Regions from separate parts of the Sinorhizobium sp. KGO-5 genome, predicted to be linked through region 3. Evidence: predicted binding sites of a transcription regulator. Region 3 holds the regulator's gene; each other region holds the start of a gene.
The links. Region 3 encodes LexA, which represses DNA repair genes until DNA is damaged. Its sites were predicted from a motif close to TGTTCNNNNTGTGTTCNG; they were not measured.
Positions count from the first base shown of each region.

Region 1: the regulator LexA is predicted to act here: its motif matches at 2,384-2,401, upstream of ruvC (crossover junction endodeoxyribonuclease RuvC).
Region 2: the regulator LexA is predicted to act here: its motif matches at 5,545-5,562, upstream of BHD07_RS18620 (ribonuclease T2).

Region 1 is NZ_BDIZ01000001.1:321,867-329,598, forward strand. Features, by position in the region: gene BHD07_RS01425 (MBL fold metallo-hydrolase) at 1-346, shown strand, start outside; gene BHD07_RS01430 (YebC/PmpR family DNA-binding transcriptional regulator) at 462-1,208, shown strand; gene BHD07_RS01435 (LLM class flavin-dependent oxidoreductase) at 1,276-2,274, opposite strand; gene ruvC (crossover junction endodeoxyribonuclease RuvC) at 2,443-2,955, shown strand; gene ruvA (Holliday junction branch migration protein RuvA) at 3,012-3,629, shown strand; gene ruvB (Holliday junction branch migration DNA helicase RuvB) at 3,802-4,842, shown strand; gene BHD07_RS01455 (metallophosphoesterase) at 4,844-5,746, shown strand; gene BHD07_RS01460 (NAD-dependent epimerase/dehydratase family protein) at 5,775-6,668, opposite strand; gene BHD07_RS01465 (glycosyltransferase) at 6,665-7,543, opposite strand; gene BHD07_RS01470 (NAD-dependent epimerase/dehydratase family protein) at 7,540-7,732, opposite strand, start outside.
Region 2 is NZ_BDIZ01000004.1:47,711-55,442, forward strand. Features, by position in the region: gene metF (methylenetetrahydrofolate reductase [NAD(P)H]) at 520-1,461, opposite strand; gene BHD07_RS18610 (ArsR/SmtB family transcription factor) at 1,464-2,486, opposite strand; gene ettA (energy-dependent translational throttle protein EttA) at 2,981-4,630, opposite strand; gene BHD07_RS18620 (ribonuclease T2) at 4,759-5,526, opposite strand; gene BHD07_RS18625 (alpha/beta hydrolase) at 5,716-6,660, shown strand; gene BHD07_RS18630 (DMT family transporter) at 6,657-7,610, shown strand; gene BHD07_RS18635 (thiamine pyrophosphate-binding protein) at 7,646-7,732, shown strand, end outside.
Region 3 is NZ_BDIZ01000005.1:274,295-282,026, reverse strand. Features, by position in the region: gene BHD07_RS21990 (D-alanyl-D-alanine carboxypeptidase family protein) at 1-405, opposite strand, end outside; gene BHD07_RS21985 (septal ring lytic transglycosylase RlpA family protein) at 462-1,502, opposite strand; gene BHD07_RS21980 (hypothetical protein) at 1,953-2,165, shown strand; tRNA gene BHD07_RS21975 (tRNA-Ser) at 2,360-2,449, shown strand; tRNA gene BHD07_RS21970 (tRNA-Ala) at 2,718-2,793, shown strand; gene BHD07_RS21965 (hypothetical protein) at 2,988-3,152, shown strand; gene lexA (transcriptional repressor LexA) at 3,361-4,077, shown strand; tRNA gene BHD07_RS21955 (tRNA-Cys) at 4,296-4,369, shown strand; gene BHD07_RS21950 (calcium-binding protein) at 4,416-5,495, opposite strand; gene BHD07_RS21945 (hypothetical protein) at 5,893-6,240, shown strand; gene BHD07_RS21940 (hypothetical protein) at 6,288-6,569, opposite strand; tRNA gene BHD07_RS21935 (tRNA-Asn) at 6,712-6,786, shown strand; gene BHD07_RS21930 (DUF3606 domain-containing protein) at 7,162-7,335, opposite strand; gene BHD07_RS21925 (hypothetical protein) at 7,356-7,550, opposite strand.

The DNA.
Region 1 (7,732 bases), on a different contig from region 3:
GGACGGCAATTCGATCTTCATTTTCGAGATTGCCGGGCTCTGCATCGGCCATCTCGGCCATCTGCACCACGAGCTCGACGAAAGCCATTACCGGCAAATCGGCCGGCTCGACGTGCTCATGGTGCCGGTGGACGGCGGTCTGACGATGGGAGCGGAGAGCATGAGCCGCGTCGTCTCGCGGCTGCGCTCGGCGCTGATCCTGCCGATGCACAGGCCCATGACCAACAACTTTCTGGCGATGTTCGGAGACGACTTCGACAAGCGCTTCGCCACGGAACCTTCCGTGAAGGTGTCGCTGCGCTCCCTGCCGAGGAGACCGCTCATCTATGTCCTGCAGGGTGTTTGAGGACCGCCGCAGCGCATTTCCGTCTCCTGAAAACACGACGCGCCTGCTGGACTGGACGCGGCAATGAAACTATAAGGCGCCCGATCTCACCAAAATCACGCATGCAGAGGGCGTCATGGCTGGCCATTCACAGTTCAAGAACATCATGCACCGCAAGGGCCGTCAGGATGCGGTGCGCTCCAAAATGTTTTCCAAGCTCGCGCGCGAAATCACCGTCGCAGCAAAAACCGGCCTTCCCGACCCGACGATGAACCCGCGCCTGCGTCTGGCGATCCAGAACGCCAAGGCGCAGTCGATGCCGAAGGACAATATCGAACGCGCGGTCAAGAAGGCTGCGGGCGGCGATGCCGAGAATTACGAAGAAGTCCGCTACGAGGGCTACGGCCCGGGCGGCGTCGCAGTCATCGTCGAGGCGTTGACGGACAACCGCAACCGCACCGCCTCCAACGTACGCTCCACCTTCACCAAGGCGGGCGGGGCGCTCGGCGAAACCGGTTCGGTTTCCTTCTCCTTCGATAGGGTCGGTGAAATCACCTACAAGCTTTCCGCCGGCGACGCCGACAAGGTGATGGAAGCGGCAATCGAAGCGGGTGCCGACGACGTCGAGACCGACGAGGAAGGCCACACCATCACCTGCGGCTTCGAGGATATCGGCGAAGTATCGAAAGCGCTCGAAGGCACGCTCGGCGAGGCGGAGACCGTAAAGGCCGTCTGGAAGCCGCAGAATACCGTGCCGGTGGATGAGGAAAAGGCACAGTCGCTGATGAAGCTCATTGACAATCTCGAAGATGACGACGACGTCCAGAACGTCTATTCGAACTTCGAGGTCTCCGACGAGGTTCTGGCGAAGCTTTCCGCCTGAGCGTTCGGAATATCCGTTGCAATTGACCCGCATCGCTCCGAGCGATGCGGGTCAATTGCTGTTCGCGTCAGGCGGCGGCGAGATCGCGTTGCGCTTGGGCAAACAGCTTCACCGACCGCAACCGCGCTTCCATGTCGAAGATCGGCATTGAGACGATCAGCTCGTCCGCCCGGGTGAGATCCACGAATGCCTCGATCTTTCGGCGGATCGTCTCGGGGCCGCCGACCACCGCGTAGCTCATTGCATGGTCGACGAAAATCTTCTCGTCCTGGCTCCAGAGGCCGTCCATCGATTTGACCGGCGGCGGGAAGCGCCCGCGGGCATTGCGGCGAAGCGCGACGAAGGATTGCTGCATGGAGGTGAAGAGGTGGTTCGCCTCATCGTCGGTGTCCGCGGCGACACCCATGACGCCCACCATGACATGCGGCTTGTCGAGCTGGGGCGACGGGGTGAAGCGCTCGCGATATATTTCGAGTGCGGAAAGCAGCATGTCCGGCGCAAAATGCGAGGCGAAGGCGAAGGGAAGGCCGAGCATGCCGGCGAGATGGGCGCTGAAATGGCTCGAACCGAGCAGCCAGATCGGCACGTTCGAATCCGCGCCCGGAACGGCGATGATCTTCTGGTCTTCGGTCGCCGGGCCGAGCAACGCCTGCAGTTCGACGACATCGTTGGGGAAGTTGTTGGCGCTCGCCTCCATGTTGCGGCGGAGCGCTTGCGCCGTTCTCATGTCCGTGCCGGGCGCGCGGCCGAGGCCGAGATCGATGCGGCCGGGGTAAAGCGCCGCAAGCGTGCCGAATTGCTCGGCTATGACGAGCGGTGAATGATTGGGCAGCATGATGCCGCCCGAGCCGACGCGGATCGTCCGCGTGGCCGAAGCCACATGCGAAATCACGAGAGACGTCGCGGCGCTGGCAATGCCTTTCATGCCATGGTGTTCGGCCAGCCAGAAGCGCTCATAGCCGTTCTCCTCCGCGGTGATTGCCAGCCGCCGCGAATTTTCGAGCGACTCTGCGATGCTGCCCCCTTCGGTGATGGGCGACAGGTCGAGAATGGAGAAGGGGATCATGGCGGGGCTTTCAATTAAGAGAAATTGATCTTCCGCAATGTAGGTTCAAGTTTCCTTACGCCAAGGGTGCACCGGCGCTTTTAGGCAAGGCGCGACCATTTCTGTGCAATGTTTTTGTTTTGTTCACTTTTTGCTGGCAGCGTCCCGCCGACCGAAATAGGGTGAAGCATGCAGACTACGATTCGCATCATCGGCATCGATCCGGGCTTGAGGCGCACCGGCTGGGGGGTCATCGAAACACTCGGCAATTCGCTGCGTTTCGTCGCTTCCGGCACCGTCACTTCCGATGGCGAGATGGACCTTGCCTCCCGCCTCTGCCAGTTGCATGACGGGCTTGCCGAGGTGGTGCACGGCTATCAGCCGCACGAGGCCGCTGTCGAACAGACCTTCGTCAACAAGGACGCGACGGCGACGCTGAAGCTCGGCCAGGCGCGCGGCATCGCCATGCTGGTGCCGGCCCGGGCGGGCTTGAGGGTCGCGGAATATGCGCCAAACGCCGTCAAGAAGGCCGTGATCGGCGTCGGCCACGGCGAAAAGCAGCAGATACACATGATGCTGAAGGTGCTGATGCCCAAGGCCGAGTTCAAAGGCAACGATGCCGCCGACGCGCTCGCCATCGCCATCTGCCACGCCCATAACAGGCAGGCGGTGACGAGCCGCCTTGCGGCGCTTGCGGGGTAGGCCGGGCAACGGCATTTCTTCAAAGACGACGGACCAACACCATCCAGAGAGACCAGATGATCGGCAAGCTCAAGGGCACGATAGACGAGATCGGCGAGGATCACGTGGTTCTCGACGTGCATGGGGTCGGGTATGTCGCCCATTGTTCGGCGCGTACGCTCGGAAAGCTCGGAAGCGCCGGAGAGGCGGCCGTTCTCTTCATCGAGACCTATGTGCGCGAGGATCAGCTGAAGCTGTTCGGGTTCTTGAGCGCGTTGGAGCGCGAATGGTTCCGCCTGCTTCAGAGCGTTCAGGGTGTGGGATCCAAGGTGGCGCTGGCGGTGCTCTCTACGCTGACCCCCGGGGAACTCGCCAACGCGATCGCCTTGCAGGACAAGACGTCGATCTCGCGCGCGCCGGGCGTGGGTCCGAAAGTTGCCGTGCGTATCGTCACCGAACTCAAGAACAAGGCTCCGGCCTTTGCCGGCGAGATGGCACCGTCGATCGGCCTGAAGCAGGAGCTCGGCGAAGGCGTTGCCGCGGCGCCGGTTGCGGACGCGGTCTCGGCGCTCACCAATCTCGGCTATTCGCGAGACCAGGCGGCCAACGCCGTTGCGGCTGCGCTGAAAAACGGCGGGGAGGGCGGCGACAGCGCCAAGCTGATCCGCCTCGGCTTGAAGGAGCTGTCGCGGTGAGGAAGCGGCGAGCCTTCCTGCGGCCACAAAAGCATTGGAGTAGAGGGACGCTGGCCGTTCTCGCTGGATTGATCCGGGCGCCGCTATTATGGTTGAGCGCGGCAGCGACGGTGACCGCGCCTCAACGCCGGTGCCCCTATGGCCGCGGACAGCCCGAAACGGAAGCAATGACATGAGCGAAGCCGCACGTCTGATCGCGCCGGAAAAGCGAGGCGAAGACCTCGATGCGACCATGCGCCCGCAGACGCTCGACGACTTCACCGGCCAGGCGGAAGCGCGCGCCAATCTGAAGATTTTTATCGAGGCGGCGCGCAATCGCGGCGAAGCGCTCGACCACGTACTCTTCGTCGGCCCGCCCGGGCTCGGCAAGACGACGCTGGCGCAGATCATGGCGAAGGAGCTCGGCGTCAATTTTCGCTCGACTTCCGGGCCGGTGATCGCCAAGGCCGGTGACCTTGCGGCGCTGCTCACCAACCTCGAAGAGCGCGACGTGCTCTTCATCGATGAAATCCACCGCCTCAATCCGGCCGTCGAGGAAATCCTCTATCCGGCCATGGAGGATTTCCAGCTCGACCTCATCATCGGCGAGGGGCCGGCGGCCCGTTCGGTGAAGATCGATCTCGCGAAGTTCACCCTGGTGGCGGCGACGACGCGCCTCGGACTGCTGACGACGCCGCTGCGCGATCGCTTCGGCATCCCCGTGCGGCTCAATTTCTATACGGTCGAGGAGTTGGAGCTGATCGTCCGGCGTGGCGCGCGGCTGATGGGTCTCGGCATGACCGACGAAGGCGCGCGCGAGATTGCCCGCCGTGCGCGCGGCACGCCTCGCATTGCCGGCCGTCTCCTGCGCCGGGTGCGCGACTTCGCCGAAGTCGCACGGGCGGAGGCCGTGACGCGGAAGATTGCCGACGAGGCGCTGACCCGGCTGCTCGTCGACAGCATGGGTCTCGACCAGCTCGACCGGCGGTATCTGACGATGATCGCCCAGAATTTCGGCGGGGGGCCGGTGGGGATCGAGACCATCGCCGCCGGGCTTTCCGAGCCGCGCGACGCGATCGAAGACATCATCGAGCCCTATCTGATCCAGCAGGGCTTCATCCAGCGCACGCCGCGTGGTCGCGTGCTCACGGCGAATGCCTGGAAGCATCTCGGCCTCAATCCGCCACGGGATGTCGAGGCAAGCCAATTCCGGCTGACGCTCGAGGACGATTGAAATGATCACCCGGCGGGGCTTCATGAAGGTCCTCGGCGGTGGATTGGCGAGCGCCGTGGCCCTCGGCAGCTACGCCTTCGCCATCGAACCGCTTGCGCGTCTGAGGGTGGCCCGCTACGCCGTGACGCCACCGGGCTGGACGCCCGGCCTTAAGCTCCGCCTGGTCGCGCTCGCGGATATTCACGCCTGCGAACCCTGGATGTCTGCGCGCCGCATCACATCCATCTGCGAGCGCGCCAACGACCTCGGCGGCGACGTGACAGTCCTTCTCGGCGACTACGCTTCCGGCATGAATCTCGTGACGCGGTATGTCCATGCGAGCGAGTGGTCGAAGGCGCTTGCCACGCTCACGGCGCCCCTTGGCGTCCATGCGATCATGGGAAATCATGATTGGTGGGAAGACATGACGGCCCAGAAGAACGGCGGCGGCGATACCTTCGGCCATCGGGCATTGGCCGGGGTCGGCATTCAGGTGCACAGCAATCGCGCGGTCCGCCTTGAGAAGAGCGGCTTCCCTTTCTGGCTCGCAGGGCTCGAGGACCAGCTTGCGCTCCTGCCGGGACGGAAATGGAAACGCGCGTGGATGGCTGGGCTCGACGATCTCGATGGCACGCTTGCACAGGTGACGGACGAGGCGCCAGTGATCCTGCTCGCGCACGAGCCGGACATTTTTCCGAAGGTGCCCTCGCGGGTCGCATTGACGCTGTCCGGTCACACCCATGGCGGACAGGTGCGCTTTGCCGGCCACTCGCCCGTCGTGCCGTCGCGTTTCGGTGACCGGTACGCCTATGGTCATATCGTCGAGCATGATCGCAACCTCATCGTCTCGGGCGGCCTTGGCTGCTCCATCGCGCCGATCCGTTTCGGCGTGCCGCCGGAGATTGTGGTCGTCGATCTCGGATGAGTGGAAATCGCCCCCATCCGCCTGCCGGTCACCGTCTCCCCGCAAGTTCCCGGATCGTCGCAGCCAGTCTTTCCCTTCCGCCCGGCATCCAGCCGAGAGCGCGCAGCTTCTCCGTCGACATCGTCTTGAATTCGGCGGCTTCCGCTGCCGGCGGCAGCGGGTGCGGACAGCCGGTTGCGGCCTGGAGAAAGGAAAGAATCTCGCGGTTGTCGGTCAGCACGTCGGAGACGTTGAACACCTGACCGGATATTCTCGCCGGTTCGGTCTCGAGCATGAGGCGGACGGCCTGGGCGACATCGTCGCCATGGACTTCCGTGCCGATGCGCCCTGGTACCGGCCGGCCGGCAATGTAATCGGAAAAGAGATCGCTCCACTTGTGTTCTCGTCCCGAGCCGGCGGGACCATAGACACCGGTGACTCGCAGGCTCGTCGTGACGAAACTGTGGTCGGTCATCGATTTCAAAGCGTTCTCGGTGGCGAGCTTTACCTGTCCGTAGAGCGTGTCCGGAGCGGCAGGTGAGGTCTCTGCGACAAGGGGCGGCGCCGTGTCGCCGTAAACCGCGCGGCTCGACAGGAAAACGCAGCGGCGTACGCCGGCGGCGCGCGCTTCCTCGAAAAGGCGAACGGAGCCGTCGAGATTGGCGCGGCGGAAACCCCGGGGGTCATCACCCTCGCCTCCGCGATATCTGCCCTCGACATGCTCGAAGGCGGCATGGACGAAATAATAGATATCGCCGAACGCGCCGGCCTGGTCCGCATCCGCATCGAGACACAGAGGCACATGGGACACCCGTTGCGAATACAAGCCAGCAGGGGGCGGAGAGCGCCCGCCGACCGTGACTTCATAACCGTTTGCCAGCAGGTGCTCGACGATGAAGCGGCCGACGAATCCGGTGCCGCCGGAGACGAGAACGCGGGTCATGGCGACGTCGGACCCGCCTGCGGCGGATTGGCAAGACCGGCAATATCCGGAATTTGATTGCCGGTCAGATAGGCGTGCCAGAGATCGATCAGCGGGCGCAGCACGTCCGCGCGCGGATGATCCTTCTCCCACGGCTTTTCATACTGGTAGTGAAGCACCCCGATCGAGCGCCAGTCCCAAAGCCCAGGCAGGTTGAACCACACATATTGCAGCATGTTCATCGTCACCGGCAGTCCATGCCAATCGGGGAAGAAGCTTTGCAGAAAGGTCTGGTCCGTGCGCGGCCAGAAGGCGTCCGGCGCATCGAGGGCCGCGAGCATCTTCTCGAAGGTCGCGACGGCCGGCTCGGCGACGAAGACGCCGGAGTTCAGGCGGTGGAAGTCCGCGAGACTCTCATAGACGTTCGGCGCCGCGGCAAATTCCGGATAGAGAAACAGCTTGTCGATGTTGCGCAACACGATCGCGTCGGCATCGATGAAGATGCAGCGTTCGTATTCCACGAGTTGCCACAGCCTTATCTTGCAGAAATTGTCGAGCGGCGAATGGAAATCGGGCTTGCGACCTTTGGTGAAGGGTGCCTGCTCATGCACGTTGCGGCGTTGATGCCGGGCGTTGAATTCGTCCGAGAGCGGCAGCAGATCGGTTTGGATCAGGCGGCAGTCGAATTCGCGCAGCGGCTCGAGAGCGGCGGCATCCACCCCTCCGGTGTGGAGCACGACGATATCGGCGGGCGTGCGGGTGAGGCGGATCGATCTGAGCAGGGCCCGCGCACCGAGCGCGTAGTCGCTATTGGTGACGAGCGTCACGAAAGCGTGGCGCGCAGTCACCGTAGAGGAGGGGCTGAGCCCCTCCGGACTGGCGAAGACGCGGCTCATGAAACGGATTTCAGCCGCTTGCCCTCCGGATCGTGGTTGATCAAGGGGGCGATGTCCTTCGTCCAGGCGGAAATGGCCGGCACGCGCGAGCGATCGACGCGATAGGCGAATTTCTTCGCCACATCGACGATCTCCGAAAGCAGTCCGTCTTCGAGCCGAACCGGATTGAGGCCGAGCGCGAGGAATTTC
Region 2 (7,732 bases), on a different contig from region 3:
CACGATCCGCCCGGCGGGCGCCGGTAGACTGATTCACCGACTTTTTCACACACTCACGCAGCGTTACAGATGTTTACATTAACCTCCTGGCAGGAATTGTGAATAAAATGTGGCATTCTAAATAGTTGATTGTTTTCAACATATTACATGTATTCATGAAAAAATCGGAGATAGGAAATTTCGCAGTGCAGCACAAGTTTCGCTTTCACATGCCGTTTTTTCGCCCTATGTTTTACCCGTCAACGCAGGGAGGATCAGCTTATGGGACTTACACACTCGTTGAACGTCCTTATGATCAGTGCAGCGTTCGCATTCGTGGCCGTAATGCTTTTCGTGTGATTCAGGGCCACTGACAGTCCAGCCGAAACGGGGACTTTAATTTCCGGAAAATCCATTTTGCAGCAAGGTCTCACCGCCGCTCAGGCGCAATAGTTCGACAGGCTGCAACAATCAGAAAGCCCATGAATGCTGCGGCATTCATGGGCTTTCGCTATGGTGCTGCTTATCCGAGGTCGGCCGTCATGCCCTCGCGACCGCCCGGACCGGGCGGTCCGTGTCTGCGGGCTGAGCCGGCGCGAGTTCCGGATCATAGCCCATCAGTTCGCAAACGGCAGTGATGAGCTGCGGGCGGTTCATCGTGTAGAGGTGGAAATCGCTGACGCCGCGCCGGACGAGATCGGTGATCTGTTCGGCCGCGATATGGGCCGCCTCCCGGAAACGCCCTTCCGGCTGATCGTCAAGAGGGCTCAGCCGCGAAACGAGCGACTCCGGAACTCTGGCGCCGCAAAGACCGGCAAATTTCTGCACCTGGGTGAGATTATTGATCGGCAATATGCCGGGTACGATCGGTATCGCGATGCCCGCGCGCCTTACGCGTTCCAGATAGCGCTCGAAGTCGTCATTGTCGAAGAAGAACTGCGTAAGCGCGCGCGTTGCGCCATTGTCGACCTTGCGCTTCAGCATGTCTATGTCGGCAGCGACGTCGGGGCTCTCCGGATGCTTTTCCGGATAGGCGGAGACGGAGATCTCGAAATCGCCGCGCGCCCGCAGGGCCTCGACGAGGGCGGCGGCATTTTCGTAGCCGCCCGGGAAAGGCTCGTAGACGCTGCCGATACCGCCTTGCGGATCACCCCTCAAAGCCACGAAATGGCGCACCCCGCAGGCGACGAACTCGTCGATGACCGCATCCACCTCCGCCTTCGGCGCGCCGACGCAAGTGAGATGCGCGGCCGTATTCCGGATCTCCATCTCCCCGATCATCCGCTTGACCGTCGTCAGGGAGCGCGCCTTGGTCGACCCGCCGGCACCGTAGGTCACGGTGACGAAGGCGGGCGCGAAGACGGCGAGAGCCGTGACGGTCTGAAAGAGTTGCGCCTCCATCTCGTCGTTCTTCGGAGGGAAGTACTCGAAGGAAAATCTAAGACCGTCGCAGTCCACGGGATAAGGCGTCCGTCCGTTCATTCTCAAACTCCCCCTGCATGAAGGCGCTGGCGCGGCAAGTCGGCAACGGTTTCGACCGCGCGCTGATCGCGCGCCAGCCAGATGGTGACAGTCAGCTTCCCCTCCTGCCCGCCTTCCGGCGCAAGATCGGTCGTCTTCTCGAGCGAAAGATCGGCCTTCTGCAGCCATTCGCTCATTGTCTGGTGCGAAAAGCCCAGGCGCGCATGGGCATGGTCGTCACGCAGGTGTTCAAGCCCGTGCGGCGCGAAATCGATGATCACGAGCCGGCCGCCCGGGACGAGCATGCGCGCCGCCTCGGCAATCGCCGCCTCGGGCTCCTCGAGATAATGCAGCACCTGATGGATCGTGACGAGATCGAAGGATTGACCATCAAGCGGCAGGTTGAAGATGTCGCCGTGGCGGATCGACGCCTTGGTGATGCCGGCCTTGTCCAGGTTGGACCGCGCGACCGCCAGCATGTCGCGGCTGGCGTCGACCCCGATCCCGCGGCGGTAGATACCCTCGAAGAGCTGCAGAATACGTCCGGTTCCTGTGCCGAGGTCGAGCAGGCTGTCGACCGGCTCGTCGCCGACCATCGCCTTGAGCGCCGCCTCGACGTCGCCTTCGGCGATGTGCAGACGTCTGAGCTTGTCCCATTCGGCGGCGTTGCGGCTGAAATAGGCCTGCGCCTTCTCCGCGCGGGTTCTCTTCAACGTGGCAAGGCGGATGGCATCCCTGGCCAGAATTGCATCGTCGGCTGCGGCCGATGCGAGAAGCTCGCGGATCAGCGCGACGCGACGGCCCTCCTGCCGCAGGCGGAAATAGGCCCAGGCGCCTTCCTGATAGCGATCGATGAGCGCGACCTCGGCCAACAATTTCAGATGACGGGAAATGCGCGGCTGCGATTGCCCGAGAATTTCGGTAAGATCGGTGACCGTCAGGTCACCGGCCGAGAGAAGGGCCAGCAGGCGCAGGCGCGTCGGCTCGCCCGCCGCCTTCAGGACGTCGACCAGCGCATCCAAACCAAGCGTTTCCCGATCAGCCATAGCCTTCCCCATCAACACATAAAGATATGTTTATGTGATTTGTGACAGCTGCGCAAGAGATTTGCGCATAGAGGCAATAGAATGGCGCCTGGAGGATAGAACGGCCGGACCTTGCGGTCGCCCGGCCGACAAATGGCGCGCTACGATTTGTGGAGATTTCAGAACGCTTGGGGAGCGGCTCTGCCCGTCGACCCCCTCTGCCTCGGCCCCGACATTCATCCTCAGCCGTGACCCCGACAGTCATCCTCTGCCTGGACCGGAGGATCCACACGCCGGGCATAGGAGCCGAACTCCGTGGATGACGCGGTGCATGCAACGGGACTGCGCGTAACGCCGCCTGTTTGCGTATCGGTGGCTTGTGAACGGATCCTCGGGTCAAGCCCCGAGGATTACGGCGGCGAAGCCCGGCGATGGCGACCGGGAGAGGCCGCCTTCGCTGGATGTACAGACTCAAAGAACGCCGTCAGCGATGCGCCGCCGCAAACCTATGACGGTCAACGCGTCAGGCGCTTGTAGGTTACGCGCTTCGGGTTGACCGAGTCCGGGCCGAGGCGGCGGATCTTGTCCTTTTCATAATCCTCGAAATTGCCTTCGAACCACTCGACGTGGCTGTCGCCCTCGAAGGCGAGGATATGGGTGGCAAGGCGGTCGAGGAACATGCGGTCGTGGCTGATGATAACAGCGCAACCGGCGAAGTTTTCCAGCGCATCTTCCAGTGCGGCCAGGGTCTCGGTGTCGAGGTCGTTGGTCGGTTCATCGAGCAGGACGACGTTGCCGCCGGACTTCAGCATCTTGGCAAGGTGAACGCGGTTACGCTGTCCGCCCGAAAGCGTGCCGACCTTCTGCTGCTGATCGCCGCCCTTGAAGTTGAAGGTCGAGCAATAGGCCCGCGAGTTGACCTCGTGCTTGCCGAGCTTGATGATGTCGTTGCCGCCCGAGATTTCTTCCCAGACCGTCTTGTTGGCGTCGAGCGCATCGCGGCTCTGGTCGACATAGGCGAGCTGCACGCTGTCTCCGATCCGGATGGAACCGTCGTCGGGCTGCTCCTGCCCGGTGATCATGCGGAAGAGCGTCGTCTTACCGGCGCCGTTCGGGCCGATGACGCCGACGATGCCGCCCGGCGGCAGCTTGAAGCTCAGGCCTTCGATCAGCAGCTGGTCGCCATAACCCTTGGAAATATTCTCCGCCTCGATGACCACCTGCCCCAGTCGTTCGCCCACGGGAATGACGATCTGCGCATCGCCCGGACGCCGGTCCGCAGCCGCCTCGACCAGCTCGTCATAGGCGCGAATACGAGCCTTGGACTTCGCCTGGCGGGCCTTGGGGCTCGAAGAGATCCACTCCTGCTCGCGGCTGATGGCCTTCTGGCGGGCAGCCTCTTCGCGTCCTTCCTGCGCCATGCGCTTGGCCTTCGCCTGCAGATAGGCGGAGTAGTTGCCCTCATAGGGAATGCCCCGTCCGCGGTCGAGTTCGAGAATCCAGCCTGTGACGTTGTCGAGGAAGTAGCGATCGTGCGTGACCATCAGCACGGCGCCCGGATATTCGCGCAGGTGTTTTTCGAGCCAGGCGATCGTTTCCGCGTCGAGGTGGTTGGTCGGTTCGTCGAGCAGAAGCAGTTCGGGCTGCGACAGCAGAAGCTTGCAAAGCGCCACGCGGCGCTTCTCGCCGCCGGAGAGATTGGTGACCTCCGCATCGCCCGGAGGGCAACGCAACGCTTCCATCGCCATTTCCACCTGACTGTCGAGGTCCCAGAGGTTCTGGCTGTCGATGACGTCCTGGAGCTTGGCGCCCTCTTCCGCGGTTTCGTCGGAATAGTTCATCATCAGCTCGTTGTAGCGGTCGAGGATCGCCTTCTTGGCAGCCACCCCTTCCATCACGTTATCGAGCACGTTCTTCTGAGGATCGAGTTGCGGCTCCTGTGCGAGATAGCCGACCCTCGCACCTTCGGCGACCCAGGCCTCACCGGTATATTCGGTATCAAGGCCGGCCATGATCCGGAGCACGGTCGACTTACCGGCCCCGTTCGGGCCGAGAATGCCGATCTTCGCCTCCGGATAGAAGGAGAGATGGATGTTCTCGAGGACCTTCTTGTTGCCGTAGGCCTTGTTCAGCCCGGCCATGTGATAGATGAATTGACGTGCCATAAAGGAAATGCTCCGCATCGGAAGGGAATTTTGCCCGCTATGTAGGCGAATTATGGTGGCGGGGCAACGCCAAAGGCCCTTGCCCCCACGCTCCCCCGCCGCTTCCTCAATGCGAATTGCGGTCCGGATCAGCCCCGCCCGGCAGCGTCTGCGACCCCCTTTGCGCATTTGAATTCCGTCGGCCCCGCCGCCTGGATCAAATCCGCCAGCTCGGCTTTGCCCGAGAGGTCGCCCGAGAGCCCGATCGTCAGCCCGGTAATCACGTCGCGGCCGTTCACCGACTGGCAACGCATGCGCACCCGGTCTCCGGCCCCCGCCCCGAAAGTCTGGTCGAAGGCCTGCTTGATCTGTTTTTCGTCGAGTTCCCTGCCGATCCCGCCGGCGAAGAGCGCACGCACCGCCGACCGGTTGAGCTCGTCCAGAAGCCGGAGCTGCAGCGCGAAATAGTCCTCGGCATTTGCCGTCTGGCAGGTACCGTTGCGCAGCCATTGGTGCCGGTCCAGACCGGACATGACGCCCGGCATGGCGACGAGCAGGCGCTTGGCCGTCTCGTCCCCCATGGCGACTTCCGGCAGTTCCAGCCAATCGCCCTTGCGGTCGCGCGCTTTCAGATCCGCTTCCACGCCGCAATAGCTCTTCTTGAGCGGCCATAGTCCATGAAGCGAGAAATTCGTGGCGTCGAAGCGATCCGCGGTCTGATCGACGCATTCCTTGCGATCGGGCCGCGTCTCGCAGAATCCCGGCTGCCAGCTCACGGCGAGGACATATTCCGTCCTTCCCGCGCCGGTTTCGCCCTCGCTCGCCTCACTCTCCTGAGCCGCAGCGAGGGGCGCATTCGCCAAACCCAGCGCCAGCGCCGCCAACCTGATCAGATGCATCATCGCCCTTGTCTTCATTGCCCCAAACCCTCTAAAGGAAACAAAACAGGAACAAATAACGCCATATACGGGAAAATTGCAACCCTGAATCGCATCTGCGGATTCGTTGTGATCTCATGCGCAACGAGCAACAAGCTGCGGTTGCCTTTCCCACCCAAATCGATTTGATATCCGCACGGCATCCGCAAGTGGGGGAGAGCGCATGGCATGTTCGGGCAGGTGAGGACGCATCGAAGCCCGACCGGCGCGACGCTCGGCTGGCGCCATCTCGGCGCCGCGGGTGAACCGCAAGGCATTCTCGTCATCAGCCACGGCCTTGCCGAGCATTCCGGCCGCTATGCCCGCTTTGCCGAAGCCATGGCCGGCCAAGGTTTCCACGTCTACGCCCATGACCACCGCGGCCACGGCACGAGCTGTGCCCCCGATGCGTGTCCCGCCATGTTCGCGCAGCGGGATGGCGCTGCCAAGGTCGTCGCGGATCTCCGCGCGCTCCGCGATATGGCGGTGGCCAGCCATCCCGGCCTGCCGGTCGTGCTGTTCGGCCATTCGATGGGCGGCCTGATCGCGCTTAACGCCGCCGAAACCGATCCGGAACTCTACGACGCGCTTGCTGTGTGGAACTCCAATTTCCGGCCCGGCCTTGCCGGGCGCGGCGGCCAGTTGCTGCTGGCGATCGAGAAGATGCTGAAGGGTTCGGACGTGCCAAGTCCGCTCGTGACGAAACTCACCTTCGGTGCCTGGAGCACCAGCATCGCCGACCGGCAGACCGATTTCGATTGGCTCTCGCGCGATAGAAGCGAGGTTGCCAAATATCTCGAAGATCCGCTCTGTGGTTTCGACCCGACCGTATCGCTGTGGCTCGACGTATTCGCCTTCGCCTTTGCCGGGGCCCGCTCCGACCGGCTGTGGCGGCTACCGTCAAGCCTGCCGGTTCACCTCGTCGGCGGCAGCGCCGATCCTTCCACCCTCAACGGAGAGGCCGTTCGCTGGCTGGGCAACCGCATGAAAGCGCGGGGCATGACGGATGTCACGATCGCAATTCACGAGGGCATGCGCCACGAAACGCTGAACGAGATCGGACGGGAAAAAGCGATGACGGAGTTCGCCGCCTGGTGCAGGAAGGCAGTCGGGGGAAAGCGGCACCGTCCATGAGCGAGCTCTCCCTTTCCAAGGCGGCAATCGACCACAACCGGATCTCCTACGGCCTGACGCTGATGGTCCTTTCGGTGTTGCTGTCGCCGCTGATCGACGTCTTCTCGAAGCTCGCCATAGCGACGGTTCCCTCGGCCGAGATCACGGCGGCACGCTTCCTGCTGCAGATCGTCTTCATCCTGCCGATCGTCCTTCTGCGCGGCACGCTGTTCGATCTCACCTGGCGCAAGAGTGCGCTGCATGCGCTGCGCGGCGGCCTTTTGGTGGTGACCATGCTTTCCTTCATCACCACGCTGAAGGTCATGGAGGTGGCCGATGCCATCGCCATCTTCTTCGTGGAACCGATCATCCTCACCATTCTCGGCAGCATTTTCCTGAAGGAGACGATCGGCTGGCGCCGTTATACCGCCTGCGCTGTCGGCTTCCTCGGTTCGCTGCTCGTCATCCAGCCGAGCATGCAGGAAGTTGGTTGGGTCGCGCTTCTGCCGATCGTCGCCGCCTTCGGTCTCGCCGTTTTCCTGCTCGTGACGCGCATGGTCGCGCAGAACGAGGACCCCTGGTCGATGCAGTTCCATGCCGGCATCTGGGGAGGCCTCTTCTGTCTCGCGCTGCTCTGGTTCGGCGAGGGCAGCGGATCGAGCGTCTTCGATCCGGTCTGGCCGGACGGCCGCGCCTGGTATTATCTGTTGGGAGTCGGCGTCACCGCGACGATCTCCGGCGTGCTCGGCGTCTATGCCTATCGGGCGGCGCCGGCCTCGGTGCTCGCGCCGCTGCAATATCTCGAGATCGTCTCGGCGACGATTTTCGGCTGGCTCGTCTTCGGCGATCTGCCGGACGCGCTGAAATGGCTGGGGATCGCGATCATCATCGGCTCAGGACTTTATATCATCTGGCGCGAGCGACAGGTGCAGAAGACGGCGGGTATCGCGCCGGTGTCGCCGGCGATCTGACAGCGGCGAAACAGGACAGCATTTGGGAGGTGCACATGAAAACGGGCGGACAACTGGTGGTGGAGGCGCTTGCCGCAAACGGGGTGAAGCGCATCTCTTGCGTACCGGGAGAAAGCTATCTG
Region 3 (7,732 bases):
CATTCCCTCAGCCAGGACAATGCACGCATCGTTGGCGAGTTGCACCGTTGCGCCCTGGATGAGATCGGCAACGCGAATCCTGGATTTGATCGCGGCGAACATCGTTGCAGTGCCGGAGGGGGCCCCGCCTGTACGCCACGCATGTTCAGAAACCTCGAAACTCGTCTCGGACGTCAGTTCGCCCTTATCCAGGGCCTCGAAAACCACCTCCATCGCCATGAGTTTGGCGAGCGAGGCAGGCGGGACGGGTGCATCCTCGTCGCGTGAAAAGAGCACTGTGCCCGTCTCGGCATCGACGAGATATATCTGCTTCGCTTTGGTGTCGAAGGCGGGCGTCTGTGCGACCGCTTGTCCCGAAACGATGGCCGCGAGGAAACCTACGACCGCAAGCCACTTCATGCGCATGAGAAACTCCGGTTCTGCATGGGCATATCAGCGCGAAAAGCCCTCTTCAACCGGCGTCAGCGCGAGTCGGCGTTTCGGTACTGGCGCTTCGCATAGGCGAGAATGGAATCGGGGGTCAGCGGATTGCGATCGACCATGATCGCCTCGAAGGGCGAAGGCTTGTCGCTGACGCGAACTTCGACGTAGGCCGCAGCATAGGCCATGCTGCCATCCGGCAGCGGGATCAATTGCGGGCGCGACGTCGGCATGGGGCCGATCTGCGGCAGAACGACGAATTCGCCGAAGGCGCTTGGTGCCGCCGAGGCCTGCGCCGGCTTTGCGAGCGCGTTCACCGGCACGCCGGCATCGAGCGTCGATCTGTTCGGAACCGGAACGGCGCGGAGATTCGGAACCATGTCGCGCAGCGGCTCGTTGGAAGCCACCATCACGCCTGAGGCGATCTGCCCTTCCGGCATCACGCTCGGGCCACGGTCGCCCTTCCTGACGTACGAAGCCATGAGGTAGGGCATGTCATTGCCTTCGAGGGGCGCACGACCGACATATTGAACGCGAACATTGGCGCTTCCCTTGCGCTTGATGTCCAGCAGGTCGGCGGTTTTCGAAGAGACGTCGATGATCCGGCCGTATTCATAGGGGCCGCGATCATTGACACGGACGATGACGGACGTGCCGTTCTCCAGGTTGGTCACGCGCGCATAGCTCGGCAACGGAAACGTCGGGTGAGCGGCCGAAAGGTGATGCTTGTCATAGACCTCGCCATTGGCCGTCAGCCGGCCGTGGAAGGCAGACCCGTACCAGGAGGCCATCCCGCTCTTGTCGTAGCCGAAATCCTCCTTCGGCTGATACCACTTGCCCTTGACCTGATAGGGTTTCCCTACCTGGTAGCGGCCACCGCCCTTGGGAATGTTGTTTCCGGTAGCGACTCTGGGGCTGGCTTTGACGCCATAGACGGACTCGGCGAAGTATTCCTTGCTCCGCGACTTGGTCTTCTTGACGCTCGACGTCGACCCGCAGGCCGCAAGCACCGCGCAAAGCAACGGAACCGCTGCGAGACGGAGCCCCCTCACAAGATATGCCGCACCGTTATTGGATGTCATCTGTCCCACAAGATCATTCGCAAAGCCGCACCCGAAATCCGCTCCTGCAGCGCTCGCGCATCCGACCGAACGCGCAACGATCGTCGCAATCGTGCAGTAGTTCCCCCCGCGAGAATTTCGCCGTCCCGAAACGGAACAGTCGAACAATCATGACAACAACAAGGCGAAATTGCGAACCGGAGGACGAACGGAGGCAAAAAAACGCTCGCTATGGTTTACGAAACGTAAATGAGTCGCTGGACCATGGTCCGATAGAGCGCGCCAAAGGTCCGAAACCCGTTGCCGGGTTTCCCTGCCGATACATATCGCAATAAGCACCCGCGTGGCTCGTCGGCCGCGGGGTGCGGCGGCCTCAGAGCTGGCCGAAGCTTCCCGTCGGTGCAACTCTGAGGCTCCGTCCCCGGTTGGCGTGGTGCCCGTGCTCCGGCCCAAGTCCGAGAGGATCTCGCAATGGACGACAGATACGATTATGGGCCGCCGGAGCGACGGGCGGCAACCGGCCTCCCCCTAGGCATAATGCTCCTGTCGATGTTGGCGATTGCCGTTTATCTGCTTGCCGGAGCGGCGCTCCTGGACGGCAGAAGCCGGGATGTCGCGACCTACGTCGCCCGGGCAGGCGACGAAAGTCCGACTGCGGCGCCGGACAGCGGACTCCGCCCGTGACGATGGCCCACAACCGTGCCACGGGCGTATGCGGCGCGGCACGCCTCGAATGCAAGCAAATGCTCCGGAGCAAGTTGACGCTGTGATCAAAGCTGCTAAAAAGCCAGCCGTTGGTGAATGGGCAGCAAACCCGGTAGCGATCGCCGGTCCATCGAGAACTCGGAAACGAATTTCACGAAGCTCCGCAATCACCTGGAAGAGTGGCCGAGCGGTTTAAGGCACCGGTCTTGAAAACCGGCGTGCGTGAAAGCGTACCGTGGGTTCGAATCCCACCTCTTCCGCCATTTCAGAATTGATCCGGGCACGCCGGAATTCCCAGCTTCTCGTCACTGATGGCCGTCTTCCCCACCCGCAAGGCTCGTGGCTGCCCTGCCCTTCCGACGCTTTGCGTCACCTGCAGGAGCGGAAGAAGCTGCTTTGGGACTCCATCGCGAAGGGGCGATATTCGGATGGGTGAATTGCAGCGTGCCCTACCGGGCGGCAAGGGTGAAGCCGGCAAACGGAATGCACTGGTGCGCGGGGCCGAAAAATCTTATACAATGGGTGACCAGTGGGGTCGTAGCTCAGTTGGGAGAGCGCCGCAATCGCACTGCGGAGGTCGAGGGTTCGACTCCCTTCGACTCCACCATTCCCCTCTTTTGTCCAGCCCGGAGACCCAGGTAACGGATCTTACCTGAGCTAACATCCACCGATGCCGGACGTCAGGTTGCGGAGCCCGGGCGATGCCGCGGCTCGGCTGCGCTTGCCAAAAAAGCTGATTTGAGAGAAAGTTTTAGTCTGACCCGTTCGAGGTCTGGGCAACTCCCGCGAGTGGAGAAAAACATGCCTGTTAAATCTTTGGTGGCAGCCGTAATTTTTTCCCTCTTCGCCCTTTCGGGGTGCGCCAGCACAGGCTCGACCAACACGACCTATACCCAGTGGTACGGGCCCTATCCCGAGCCTGAATTCGACGTTCTTACGCCGGGCGGACTGCGGCTTGCCTATTAGCATGGCGTAGGCGAGCGACTGGGCCGGCCGCTGTAAGTGAGCGTACGCCCCTGCCCCCAGATTCCGAGCGATCGCCATCGCACGCCGGATGGAAAGCGGACAGGCATTCAGCAGCAAGCGGTATTCACGGAATTTTAGGCACTTGCGGAACACATATGGAACAGATAGGTTCTGTTCTTGATTTGTTTCGCGATTCTGGAGTGACGCCATGCTGACCCGCAAGCAACAGGAATTGCTTCTGTTCATTCATGAACGAATGAAGGAATCCGGGGTTCCGCCGTCCTTCGACGAGATGAAAGATGCCCTGGACCTTGCCTCCAAATCGGGCATCCATCGTCTGATCACCGCACTCGAAGAGCGCGGGTTCATTCGCCGGCTACCGAATCGCGCTCGAGCCCTCGAAGTCATCAAGCTGCCGGAGGCCTATGCCGGTGTTTCGCAGGTCCGCCGCGGCTTTTCGCCGAGCGTGATCGAAGGCAGTCTGGGCAAGCCTGCGGCCCCGCCCCCCGCACCGAAACCGGCGCCCCCGGCCGAGATCGCATCGGTCGCTGTCCCGGTCATGGGCCGCATTGCCGCCGGCGTGCCGATTTCCGCAATCCAGAACAACATGCACGATATTTCCGTACCGGTCGAAATGATCGGCAGCGGCGAGCACTACGCTCTCGAGATCAAGGGTGATTCGATGATCGAGGCCGGCATCCTCGATGGCGATACGGTGATCATCCGGAACGGAAGCACTGCCACCCCCGGGGATATCGTCGTCGCCCTGATCGACGACGAGGAAGCAACTCTGAAGCGTTTCCGTCGCAAGGGCGCCTCTATTGCGCTCGAAGCCGCCAATCCGGCTTACGAGACACGGATATTCGGTCCGGATCGGGTCAAGATCCAAGGCAGGCTTGTCGGCCTCATCCGGCGGTACCACTAGCCTCCCGACGAGGTGTGCAGGCGTTTCCCACGGAAGTACGCAATTTCAAAGCGTTAGAAGTGGGCGCATTGCGCCTTGGGGCGCTATGGCCACGCCTCCACAGAACCGAAGCCATATTTATACAGAATAAAAAAGACCCTATTCCAAATGTACCCTCTTGCGGATTGCGGGCAATCATTCTAAATCCGCGCCACGATTTGAAAATCGCAGATCGTAGAGGCCTCGTGGCGGAGTGGTGACGCAGAGGACTGCAAATCCTTGTACCCCGGTTCAATTCCGGGCGAGGCCTCCAAAAAACCACCCCTATTCAGCTTTGTTACCGACAAATCTTACCTGCGTCAGACGAAGGCGAACTCCGCGCCCGCAAAGACGAAGTTGGCAGCGCTGAGGTCGGCAGCGTGGATGCCGATCAGAGTGACCTGATCGACCGTGCCATTCAACTGCAGGACAGCGTTCCCGTCAGCATCGTTGCCGATGTTGGGCAAAAAATCAGCGAAGTCGTCGTAGCCATAGCCAGCGATTTGGATGACGTCCTTGTCCAATTCGAAGTCGAAGATCTCATCCCGACCACTGTTTCGTGAAAACAGGAACTGATCGGCACCGGTCTCGACCGCGAAGCCTGCGGTCAGTCGACCATCACCCCAGAGCTGATCGTTACCGGTGCCGCCGATCAAGAGGTCGTTCCCACCCGCGGTGTCCACGCCGACCTCTGCATCGCCATACAGGACATCATTGCCTTTGCCTCCGTCGAGCAGGTCGTCGCCGCCACTGCCGCCACGTGAGAAAAGAACGTCTCCAACGAGAAAGTCATTGCCCGAACCACCATACAGGTGGTCGTTGCCGCCAATGCCGGATTCCACGACGCCCTGGTCGAGGCCATCCCCGTAGAGCTTGTCATGGCCCTCTCCGCCCTGGAGGCGATCGTTCCCGCCAACGAAAAAATCGCCCAGGGAGAAAGCGTCGCCCGAGAGAGTATCGTCTCCGGCGCCGCCGTCGAGCCAGTCGTCTCCACCACGTCCGCTGAGGCAATCGTAGCCATCGCCATAGAGTGTATCGTTGCCTTTGCCGCCCGAGAGACGATCATTCCCTCCGGCGACGGTAGCGGAATCAATCGCATCGATCTGGAAGGCATCGCCGTACAGCGTGTCGTCGCCGGCGCCGCCGTCGAGCTGGTCGTCGCCACCACGCCCCTGATTGGAGATCGTCCAAGCGTCGCCGAAGAGCGTGTCGTTGCCCCCAAGGCCGTCAAGGCTGTCGCGGCCACCCTGCCCCGAAGACAGGAAGCCGCCGATTTCGGAGACTCCTAGGCTATTGCCGGTCGTGAACGGGTCTCCGAAGATAATATCCGGATCGTTCGTTCCGAAGATGTGGTTGTCCAGCCCGAGCCAAGGGGCGATGCCACCGATCAGATGCGCCATTTTTCTCTCCACAGTGCTGTAAAGTAGGCGATGCTCGTCTTGGGAAACCCGGACGGCCTTCGCGGCGCCGACTTCGTCGGGCTCCGTCGGAGTGACGAGCTAACGCTATGAAAATACCGACTTCCTACGGAAGACCGTTACACCCTTTTCCTGAAAGCGCTCCAATGTTGCCGAACGTGATGTTCCTGTCTATTGACCACTTTGGATTAACTACAAGTTGTACTTTGCGACCACACTCAGCGTCCGGATACTGGAAGAAGGACGAGCTCGCCCACGCTCCCGAAGACGTCCGCGAAGGGCGAAACCTCGAGGATCGTGTGGTCTCGTGATCGGCGGTTGTGATATAGCGGTCCGTCGGCCGGCCTCATCGGGAGGGCGGCACTCGAAGCGCGACGTGATGGATATTCCTTGGGGCTACATTCAGCGCCACTTCGATTGGCTCGGGCATGTGGTCGAGGGCTTCTGTATTGCAGCAGTCGTCGCCCTCCTGTTCATGGCGATTGCACCGAGAAGGCTGGCGCTGATCATCGGCCTCGCCTTCGCCATCGGACACTTCCACGGCCGCGAGAAACGTGATTTCGAGATCAGCGCAAAGCTGCCGCCGCCTCACCTGGAGGGCTATGAAATGTGGAGGTGGAGTTGGGACCAGGCGACCGATTTCTGGCCGGTCGCTTTGGTCCTCGCCTGCGTCATTGTCGCCCTCCTGCCCAAACGACGTCGAAAGCCGCGCAATTCCGACGACTGAAATGCGTGCATCCGGATGCTGGCGGAACTCTTGGCAAGGCCCACCTCTCAGGATCTGCCGGACGAGTTCGGCTTGCTGCGCCATCGGGCCCACCATACGGCCAGCTTGCGCCGCCGTCGGCGCATCGAGGGAATATCGTGCGAAAGCACGAGCAGGCCCAGAGGAACCATCCAGAAGCCCAGGATGGGCAGAAAACCGAGCAGACCGCCGAAGACGAGCAGAACGCCGATGAGCACGCGCAATGCCGGCGAATTGGGCAGGCTCATCCGCCATTTGCCGAGTACGATCTCACGCGTCTTGGGATCGATGCCAAAATGCTTCTTCGCCATCACTCTTCTTCCGTACCAATGACCCCACAGTTGGTGCCTTCTCCACAGGGCGGCAACCGCCTGCCGACATTTTTTTTGAAAAACCGCTTGGCAAATCGGAAAAGCATTTGTATTAGCAGCCTCACTTCTGCGGCGCAGATGATCCCTGGTAGCTCAGCGGTAGAGCACTCGACTGTTAATCGATAGGTCGCCGGTTCGAATCCGGCCCGGGGAGCCAGTTTTCAAAGCCCTGCACCTCGCGGTGCGGGGCTTTTTCTTCGAGTATTTTCAAGCGCTTAACCGATCATGTAAATGCACCAAGCCTCTAAGGGTTCGGTGCTGGCGTGCTTTTTGGTTACATTTTGGCTGCTTTTCGGACCTCACAGGCCGGCAAACGGGGAATTCATAGGGTCCGAAGCTATTGCGCGTTACGCAATGAGAAACGCCGCAAGCGGCATCTATCGCTATCATCGCCGCGTGCCGAGCTGCACACGAACTATCACGCCGCATGGGAGAAGGCGCGGATCAGGAGACGAACGCCACGAAAGGCGGGACGCGACCGCCATTTGAGCCGGAGACAAAGGAGGTCCAGCAGGTGACGCTCTTTTGAGCGTTATTTCTTGCCGAGATATTCCATCACTTTTTCGCGGTTCGGCCCAGCTTCACGGATCGCCTTCAACGCCTTCTGCCGCGTCACCTTCGCCGTTCTCATGAGGTAGGCCACCTCGTGCTCCTGTTCGGAAACGAGCTCGCGGTCGCGGCCTTTCTTCTTCGGATTATCTGCCATGCTTTCCTCTCATCGACGGTCTACCACGAGCCGCCGGACAACCATCTATTGCTGAGATAGTCCTTCGCTTTCACCCCGGCAGGGTTTCCTTCACGGAGGGCCTCCTGCACCATCCTTCTCCTATAGGCCGCATTTTTCTCATCACTTGCGACCCCATGCCCCTCGGTGGAAACGAGATCGCGGTCACGATCCGGCTCCTTGTCCTTATCTGCCACTCTTTTCCTCCATGTACTTGGATGAAGAATAGGAGCGGATCACGCTTCGGCAAGGGCGGGCTTATGACGCGTCAATGGGTGATGTCGTTGTCCGGGACGCGCCGTCGACCGGTAAGGATTTCACCGTATCAGGGACGTCCACGGCTCAATCAGTGCCTCGATGTTCTCAGCTTCAGATTTCC